DNA from 2 places in the Streptomyces sp. NPDC047081 genome. Region 2 is predicted to be linked to the other one. Evidence: riboswitches for the same ligand, from Rfam matches in the RefSeq annotation. Region 2 holds a riboswitch; the other holds the start of a gene.

Region 1 (4,413 bases), on a different contig from region 2:
CTGGGGCCGCGTGGGGTGGTGGCCACGGCCTCGTACGAGGCACGGGTTTTCGGGGTGCGGTCCGCGATGCCGATGGCCCAGGCGCGGCGGCTGGCGCCTAACGCCGCGTATCTCGTGCCGCGCTTCGGGTTCTACCGGGCGATCAGCGAGCAGGTGATGGGGCTGCTCCACGCGTTGTCGCCGCTGGTGGAGCCGCTCAGCCTGGACGAGGCGTTCGTGGATCTGGAGGCCGGGGAGGCGGCCTGGGACGAGGCGTCGGCGCGGCTGGTGGGAGAGAAGCTGCGGGCCGACATACGGGCGGGTACGGGGCTCACCGGGTCCGTGGGGCTCGCCGCGTCCAAGATGCTCGCGAAGATCGCGTCCGAGGAGGCGAAGCCGGACGGGCTGGTGCTGATCGAGCCGGGGACCGAGCGGGCCATGCTGGGACCGATGCCGGTGCGGATCCTGCCGGGGGTGGGGCCGGCGACGGGGGACCATCTGCGGCGGGCCGGGATCACCACGGTCGACGAGCTGGCCGAGGCGGGGGAGGACGAGCTCGTACGGCTGCTGGGGAAGGCGCACGGGCATGCGCTGTACGCGATGGCGCTGGCGCGGGACGACCGGCCCGTGGTGGCCGAGCGGGAGGCCAAGTCGGTGTCGGTCGAGGACACGTACGACGTGGACATCCATGACCGGCTGAGGGTGGGGATGGAGGTGCAGCGGCTGGCGGACCGGTGTGTGCGGCGGCTGCGGGGGGCCGGGCTGTCGGGGCGGACGATCGTGCTGAAGGTTCGGCGGTACGACTTCTCGACGCTGACGCGGTCCGAGACCTTGCGGGGGCCCACGGATGATCCGGCTGTGGTGCGGGAGGCTGCGGCTCGGTTGCTGGAGTCCGTGGACACGACGGGGGGTGTGCGGTTGCTGGGGGTCGGGGTGAGCGGGCTTGCGGATTACACACAGGAGGACTTGTTCGCGCAGGCCGCGGGGGTGGGGGAGGCCGAGGAGGCGGCTGAAGCGGAGCATTCCTCGGAGGAAGGGGGAGCCGGGGCGGCGGAGGTGCAGGTGGGGGGTGGTGAGCGGCGGTGGGCTGCTGGGCATGATGTGCGGCATGCGGAGTTCGGGCATGGGTGGGTGCAGGGGAGTGGGCTCGGGCGGGTGACCGTGCGGTTCGAGACGCCGCAGTCGGAGGTGGGGCGGGTGCGGACGTTTCGGGTCGACGACGCGGAATTGGAGCCGGCTGAGCCGTTGCCCTTGGTGCCGGCGGCCGGGAGACCGGGGGCTGCTGTGGACGGGGTTCGTGCCTGAGCGGTGCCGGGGCTGGGCGGGGGTTTCGCTTGCCCGCGCTGGCGGGGTGACGCCTGCGCCCACCCGTGCCGCCCCAGCGGCACGACTGCCCGCAGGCTGTGCCAGCGTTCAGCGCCGCTGTTGGGTGGGCTTACGCGTCGGCGTCCTCCGTGCCTGCCAAGTTGCCGAAATCTCGGTCCGGGAACGGGGGTGGGGGAGCTACGTCCAGGCCGTAGTGGTGGTAGAGCTGGAGTTCCTGGTCGGGGGAGAGGTGGCGGCCTACGCCGAAGTCGGGGGCGTCCTTGATCAGGGAGCGGTCGAAGGGGATGTGGAGTGTGCCTTCGACCAGTTCGCTGGGCTCCAGGGGGACGAAGGCGTCCCGGGAGAAGAGGCCGGTGCGTATGGCCGCCCACTCCGGCACGCCGGTCGCGTCGTCGAGGTAGACCTCGTCGATGGTGCCGATCTTCGTGCCATTGCGGTCGAACGCCTTGCGGCCGATCAGGTTGCGCGGATCGATGTCGGTCTGCACGGGCCCTCCACTTGGTCGCAACTCATTCGTAAGCACTACAAAAGAGCACATTGGTGAAGGCGGCCACTCGAACGCCCGGGGGAGGTGCTCGCTTGGTAGGCTGGCTGCGGCTGCTGACCCCGTGCGGGAGAGTCTTCCGGAGATCGTCCGGAAGCGCCGAAGGAGCAAATCCTCCCCGGAATCTCTCAGGCACACGTACCGCACGGACGAGGTCACTCTGGAAAGCAGGGCGGGTGTCGACGGCTTCCGCTCTCACCGACGGTGAAAACCGGGGGCTCTTGGCGACCCGGTGAAGCTCTCAGGTTGAGATGACAGAGGGGGAGGCCGTCGGGGTACCCGCGCCGGGGTGCCCCTCGAAGGTCGCGTCAGACCAGGAGGCCTCCGCAATGACCGCCCACCGCATTCCGCTCGCCGAGCTCGAACAGGGAATTCCGTTCGAGCAGCGTCATATCGGTCCCGATCACGAGGCGCGGGCCAAGATGCTCGCCCAGGTCGGGTACGGCTCCCTGGACGAGCTCACCGCCGCCGCTGTGCCGGATGTGATCAAGAACGCGGACGCTCTCGAACTTCCCGGGGCGCGTACCGAGGCCGAGGTGCTGGCCGAGCTGCGGTCGCTGGCCGACCGGAACCAGGTGCTCGACTCGATGATCGGGCTCGGGTACTACGGGACCTTCACCCCGCCCGTCATCCTGCGGAACGTCATGGAGAACCCGGCCTGGTACACGGCCTACACGCCGTACCAGCCGGAGATCTCCCAGGGGCGGCTCGAAGCCCTCCTCAACTTCCAGACCATGGTCGCCGACCTCACCGGGCTGCCCACCTCCGGTGCCTCGCTGCTGGACGAGGGCACGGCCGCCGCCGAGGCCATGGCTCTGTCCCGGCGCATGGGGAAGAACAAGAAGGGCCTCTTCCTCGTCGACGCGGACGTGCTTCCGCAGACCGTCGCCGTGATCGAGACGCGGGCCGAGCCCACCGGTGTGGAGGTCGTGGTCGCCGACCTGAGTGACGGCATTCCGGCCGAGATCGCCTCCCGTGAGATCAACGGCGTGCTCGTCCAGTACCCCGGCGCATCGGGTGTCGTACGCGATATCAAGCCGCTGATCGACCAGGCGCACGAGCTCGGCGCGCTCGTCACCGTCGCCGCTGATCTGCTCGCGCTGACGCTGCTGAAGTCGCCCGGGGAGCTCGGGGCGGACATCGCGGTCGGTACGACGCAGCGGTTCGGTGTGCCGATGGGCTTCGGCGGGCCGCACGCCGGCTTCATGGCCGTACACGAGAAGTTCGCGCGCAGCCTGCCCGGGCGGCTCGTGGGTGTGTCCGTCGACGCGGACGGGCACAAGGCGTACCGGCTGGCGTTGCAGACGCGTGAGCAGCACATCCGGCGGGAGAAGGCCACCAGCAACATCTGTACCGCGCAGGTGCTGCTCGCCGTGATGGCCGGCATGTACGCCGTGTACCACGGGCCGGAGGGGCTGAAGAGCATCGCCGGGCGGACCCATCGGTACGCCACCATCCTCGCCGCCGGGCTCGCGGCGGGTGGGGTCGAGGTCGTGCATGGCTCCTACTTCGACACCTTGACCGTGCGCGTCGCCGGGCGGGCCGCCGAGGTCGCCGCCGCCGCTCGGGAGAACGGGGTCAACCTGTACCTCGTCGACGCCGACCATGTGTCGATCGCGTGCGACGAGACGACGCGGCGGGCCCAACTCGCTGCCGTGTGGGGCGCGTTCGGGGTCGAGGGGGACATCGAGGCGCTGGACGCTGCCGTCGGGGAGGCGATTCCCGAGGGGCTGCTGCGCGATGACGAATACCTCACCCACCCCGTCTTCCACCAGTACCGCTCCGAGACAGCGATGCTGCGCTACCTGCGCCGGCTCGCCGACCGTGACTACGCGCTCGACCGCGGCATGATCCCGCTGGGCTCCTGCACCATGAAGCTCAACGCGACCACCGAGATGGAGCCGGTCACCTGGCCCGAGTTCGGGCAGCTGCACCCCTTCGCGCCCGCCGAGCAGGCGCAGGGCTATCTGACGCTCATCCGTGAGCTGGAGGAGCGGCTCGCCGAGGTCACCGGGTACGACAAGGTGTCCCTGCAGCCCAACGCCGGGTCGCAGGGCGAGTTCGCCGGGCTGCTCGCCGTACGCGGATACCACCGGGCCAACGGGGACGAGCAGCGGACCGTGTGTCTGATTCCGTCGTCCGCGCACGGTACGAACGCCGCGAGTGCCGTGATGGCCGGGATGAAGGTCGTCGTCGTGAAGACCGCCGAGGACGGCGAGATCGACGTCGAGGACCTGCGGGCGAAGATCGAGCAGTACCGCGACGAGCTCGCCGTGCTGATGATCACGTACCCCTCGACGCATGGTGTGTTCGAGGAGCATGTCGCCGACATCTGCGCGCAGGTGCACGAGGCCGGCGGGCAGGTGTACGTCGACGGGGCGAACCTCAACGCCCTTGTGGGGCTTGCCAAGCCGGGGCACTTCGGCGGTGACGTGTCCCACCTGAACCTGCACAAGACCTTCTGCATCCCGCACGGCGGTGGCGGTCCCGGCGTCGGCCCGGTGGGTGTGCGTGCGCACCTGGCGCCGTATCTGCCGAACCATCCGCTGCAGCCGGCGGCCGGG
Region 2 (4,413 bases):
CGCCGGAGGCGGGGCCGTCGAGGGGGGTGCGGCCCACCCGGCAGAGCTCGGCGACCGCGGCGGGCGGCAGGGGCACGCCGACCACACCGTCGGGATTGATCGCCATGCCGACCTGCGGGGGCAGCCCGCGGGCGAACTCGACGGCCGGGGCGATCGTGTACGACATGTGCCCGCCGACGACCTGGCGGAACTGCTCCTCGGAGCTGAAGACCGGGACGTACGCCTGGCCCTCGATCTCCAGCGTCGGCAGGTCCAGCGGGCCGCTGTGCGGGCCGCCGCCGCCGGGCAGCGGGATCCACACGAAGCTGCGGCCGAGCACCTCGATGATCCGGCCGCCCGCGGCGGGGATGCCGAGGGAGGCCGACAGCACCTCCTCCAGCTCGTTGCCGGGCCAGCCGCCGTGCGGATGGGGGTGCGCCTGCATGGGAAAGTCCGCGGGGAGATCCGCTGGGAAGTCCATCTGTTCCGACCGCCTGCTGTGAACCACTGATGTGGCCAAAAGGCTAACGGGTAAGACTAACGGGTAAGAAGGGACTGCGGTCGGCCCGTGAAGCCGATCCGGCGCAGCACGTCCGCCGCGTCCCGGTCGAGCAGCACCGCCGAGCCCACGCCGGCCGGCAGGTCACCCCGCTCGACCTGGCGGATCAGCCGGGCGGCCGCGTGCCGGTGGCGCAGGAACGCGTACCTCGACACTCCCCGGCCGCGCTCGCGCTGCCCGGCCAGGGCCGCGCCGGCCGTGACGTCGAGGAGCAGCAGGTGCAGGGTGCCGCCGCGGCGGCGGGCCTCGCGGGCCAGCCAGTCGCGCACCCAGGCCTGCGTACCGCAGTCGTGCACGACGACGCCCCTGCCGCCGCGCAGGGCGCGGTACAGCCCGGCGTAGTGGGCGAGGCGGACCAGCGGGCGGTAGACGGCGTACGGCAGGAGGCGGGCCCGGGCGTCCCAGCGGTCGCGGGTGTCCTGGGAGTCGATGCGTATGCCCTTGACCGCCCGGTTCATCAGCGTGGACTTGCCGCTGCCGGGCAGGCCGGTGACGACGACCAGGTCGCGGGGGCCGAAGAGCAGCGCGTGCGGGCTGCGGCCCGAACGGTCGCGGAGGTCGCGGACCACCGGTGCCGGCCGCTCGCCGCAGTGCTCGCGGGCCGGGGCCGCGGGCTGCTTGGGCAGCGCGAGAGCCGAGGTCGTGGCGTAGGCGGTGGTCCTGTTCACCGTGATCGTCCTCCCCTGGGGCCGGGTACGGAGTCCCATCCCCGTCGAGTGTAAAGAGAAGGTAATGCGCGGTGTCTCGTGTTTTCGTGATCGTCCTGCCACAGGCTGGTTACAGATGCGGCCCTGCCGTATGCCCCGGATGCGTGCAATGATGTGCGCGCCAACTGCATATCGGCCGTTCGAATCCGCGCGGGAGAGTCCTCGACCTCTGGTCGGGGCGCCGAAGGAGCAAGTCCCTCCCTTGAATCTCTCAGGCCCCGTTACCGCGCGGGCGAGGCACATCTGAAAAGCGGACCGCCGTCTCCGGTGGTCCCACCCAAGGTGCAAGCCATGTCCCATCGGGTCATGGCGAACCTCTCAGGTTCCGATGACAGATGGGGAGGAACGACCTCGCCCGTGCCGTCATGCCTTGGGAGACATCCGTCCGATGAGCAGCACCGAAATCCGTCGTACCGCGCTCGATGCCCTGCATCGCTCGCTGGGTGCGACGATGACCGACTTCGCCGGCTGGGACATGCCGCTGCGCTACGGCTCCGAGCGCGACGAGCACGTCGCCGTGCGGACCCGGGCGGGGCTCTTCGACCTCTCCCACATGGGCGAGATCACCGTGACCGGGCCGCAGGCGGCCGAGCTTCTCAATTACGCCCTCGTCGGCAACATCGCCTCCGTCGGTGTCGGCCGCGCCCGCTACACCATGATCTGCCGGGCCGACGGCGGCATCCTGGACGACCTGATCGTCTACCGGCTCGGTGAGACCGACTACATGGTCGTCGCGAACGCCTCCAACGCCCAGGTCGTGCTGGACGCGCTCGTCGAGCGTGCCGCCGGTTTCGACGCCGAGGTGCGCGACGACCGGGACGCCTACGCCCTGATCGCCGTGCAGGGCCCCGAGTCCCCCGGGATCCTGAAGTCCCTGACCGACGCCGACCTCGACGGCCTCAAGTACTACGCCGGTCTGCCCGGCACGGTCGCCGGGGTCCCCGCCCTCATCGCCCGCACCGGCTACACCGGCGAGGACGGCTTCGAGCTGTTCGTGAAGCCCGAGCACGCCGTCGAGCTGTGGCAGGCGCTGACCAAGGCGGGCGAGGGTGCCGGTCTGGTCCCGTGCGGCCTGTCCTGCCGGGACACCCTGCGCCTGGAGGCGGGCATGCCGCTGTACGGGCACGAGCTGAGCACGGAGCTCACCCCCTTCGACGCCGGGCTCGGCCGGGTGGTGAAGTTCGAGAAGGACGGTGACTTCGTCGGGCGCGAGGCCCTCCAGCAGGCCGCCGCGCGGTCGCAGGAGAACCCCCCGCGCGTCCTGGTCGGCCTGGTCGCCGAGGGGCGGCGGGTGCCGCGCGCCGGGTACCCGGTCGTCGCCGGCGGCGAGGTGATCGGCGAGGTCACCTCCGGCGCGCCCTCCCCGACGCTGGGCAAGCCGATCGCGATGGCGTACGTCGACGCGGCGCACTCGGCGCCGGGCACGGCCGGTGTCGGCGTGGACATCCGGGGCAGTCACGAGCCGTACGAGGTCGTGGCGCTGCCGTTCTACAAGCGCCAGAAGTAATCCTTGGGCGTGCCCCCGGGCACATCACCGCTGCTCACGCGCGTTTCCAGCAGTCCCCCATTCATCAGCACTCCCCCGCGTACAGGAGAATTCAGGCCATGAGCAACCCCCAGCAGCTGCGCTACAGCAAGGAGCACGAGTGGCTGTCGGCCGCCGAGGACGGCGTCTCGACGGTCGGCATCACCGAGTTCGCGGCCAACGCGCTCGGCGACGTCGTCTACGCCCAGCTTCCCGAGGTGGGCTCCGCCGTGACCGCGGGCGAGACCTGTGGCGAGCTGGAGTCGACCAAGTCGGTCAGCGACCTGTACTCCCCCGTCACCGGTGAGGTCACCGAGATCAACGAGGACGTCGTCAACGACCCGTCCCTCGTCAACTCGGCCCCCTTCGAGGGCGGCTGGCTCTTCAAGGTCCGTGTCACCGAGGAGCCCGCCGACCTGCTCTCCGCCGACGAGTACACCGCCCAGAACGCCGGCTGAGGAGCCGTACACGCATGTCCGCACTGAACACCCCCCTGCACGAGCTCGACCCGGACATCGCCGCCGCGGTCGACGCCGAGCTGCACCGCCAGCAGTCCACGCTGGAGATGATCGCCTCCGAGAACTTCGCGCCGGTCGCGGTGATGGAGGCGCAGGGCTCGGTCCTCACCAACAAGTACGCGGAGGGCTACCCGGGCCGCCGCTACTACGGCGGCTGCGAGCACGTCGACGTCGCCGAGCAGATCGCCATCGACAGGGTCAAGGAGCTGTTCGGCGCCGAGTACGCCAACGTCCAGCCGCACTCGGGCGCCTCCGCCAACCAGGCGGCCCTGTTCGCGCTGGCCAAGCCCGGGGACACCATCCTCGGCCTGGACCTCGCGCACGGCGGCCACCTGACCCACGGGATGCGGCTTAACTTCTCCGGCAAGCAGTTCGACGTGGTCGCCTACCACGTCGACCCGGCGACGGGGCTTGTCGACATGGCCGAGGTGGAGAAGCTCGCCAAGGAGCACCGGCCGAAGGTGATCATCGCCGGGTGGTCGGCGTACCCGCGGCAGCTGGACTTCGCGGAGTTCCGCCGGATCGCCGACGAGGTCGAGGCGTACCTGTGGGTCGACATGGCGCACTTCGCGGGCCTGGTCGCGGCCGGGCTGCACCCGAACCCGGTGCCGTACGCCGATGTCGTCACCTCGACCACCCACAAGACGCTGGGCGGCCCCCGCGGCGGCATCATCCTCGCCAAGCAGGACTTCGCGAAGAAGCTGAACTCGTCCGTGTTCCCGGGCTTCCAGGGCGGTCCCCTGGAGCACGTGATCGCGGCGAAGGCGGTCTCCTTCAAGGTCGCGGCGAGCGAGGAGTTCAAGGAGCGCCAGCGGCGTACGGTGGAGGGTGCGCGCATCCTCGCCGAGCGTCTGACGGCCGACGACGCCCGGGCGGCCGGGGTGAACGTGCTGTCCGGCGGTACGGACGTGCACCTGATCCTGGTCGACCTGCGCGAGTCCGAGCTGGACGGTCAGCAGGCCGAGGACCGTCTCCACGAGGTCGGCATCACGGTCAACCGCAACGCCGTCCCGAACGACCCGCGCCCGCCGATGGTCACCTCGGGGCTCCGGATCGGCACACCGGCGCTGGCCACCCGCGGCTTCACGGCCGAGGACTTCGCCGAGGTGGCGGACGTGATCGCCG

The links. A riboswitch is a leader RNA that binds a small molecule or an ion and turns the genes downstream of it on or off. The one in region 2 is predicted to bind glycine.
Region 1: it holds a riboswitch for glycine, as region 2 does, so the genes downstream of both, gcvP (aminomethyl-transferring glycine dehydrogenase) here and gcvT (glycine cleavage system aminomethyltransferase GcvT) in region 2, are expected to answer to the same signal.

What each region holds. Positions count from the first base shown of each region.
Region 1 is NZ_JBEYUY010000005.1:9,155-13,567, forward strand. Features, by position in the region: gene ABZ848_RS10790 (DNA polymerase IV) at 1-1,284, shown strand, start outside; gene ABZ848_RS10795 (PRC-barrel domain-containing protein) at 1,415-1,792, opposite strand; glycine riboswitch at 1,907-2,003, shown strand; gene gcvP (aminomethyl-transferring glycine dehydrogenase) at 2,179-4,413, shown strand, end outside.
Region 2 is NZ_JBEYUY010000025.1:115,457-119,869, forward strand. Features, by position in the region: gene ABZ848_RS36330 (enhanced serine sensitivity protein SseB) at 1-460, opposite strand, end outside; gene ABZ848_RS36335 (AAA family ATPase) at 517-1,206, opposite strand; glycine riboswitch at 1,387-1,482, shown strand; gene gcvT (glycine cleavage system aminomethyltransferase GcvT) at 1,634-2,752, shown strand; gene gcvH (glycine cleavage system protein GcvH) at 2,851-3,228, shown strand; gene glyA (serine hydroxymethyltransferase) at 3,243-4,413, shown strand, end outside.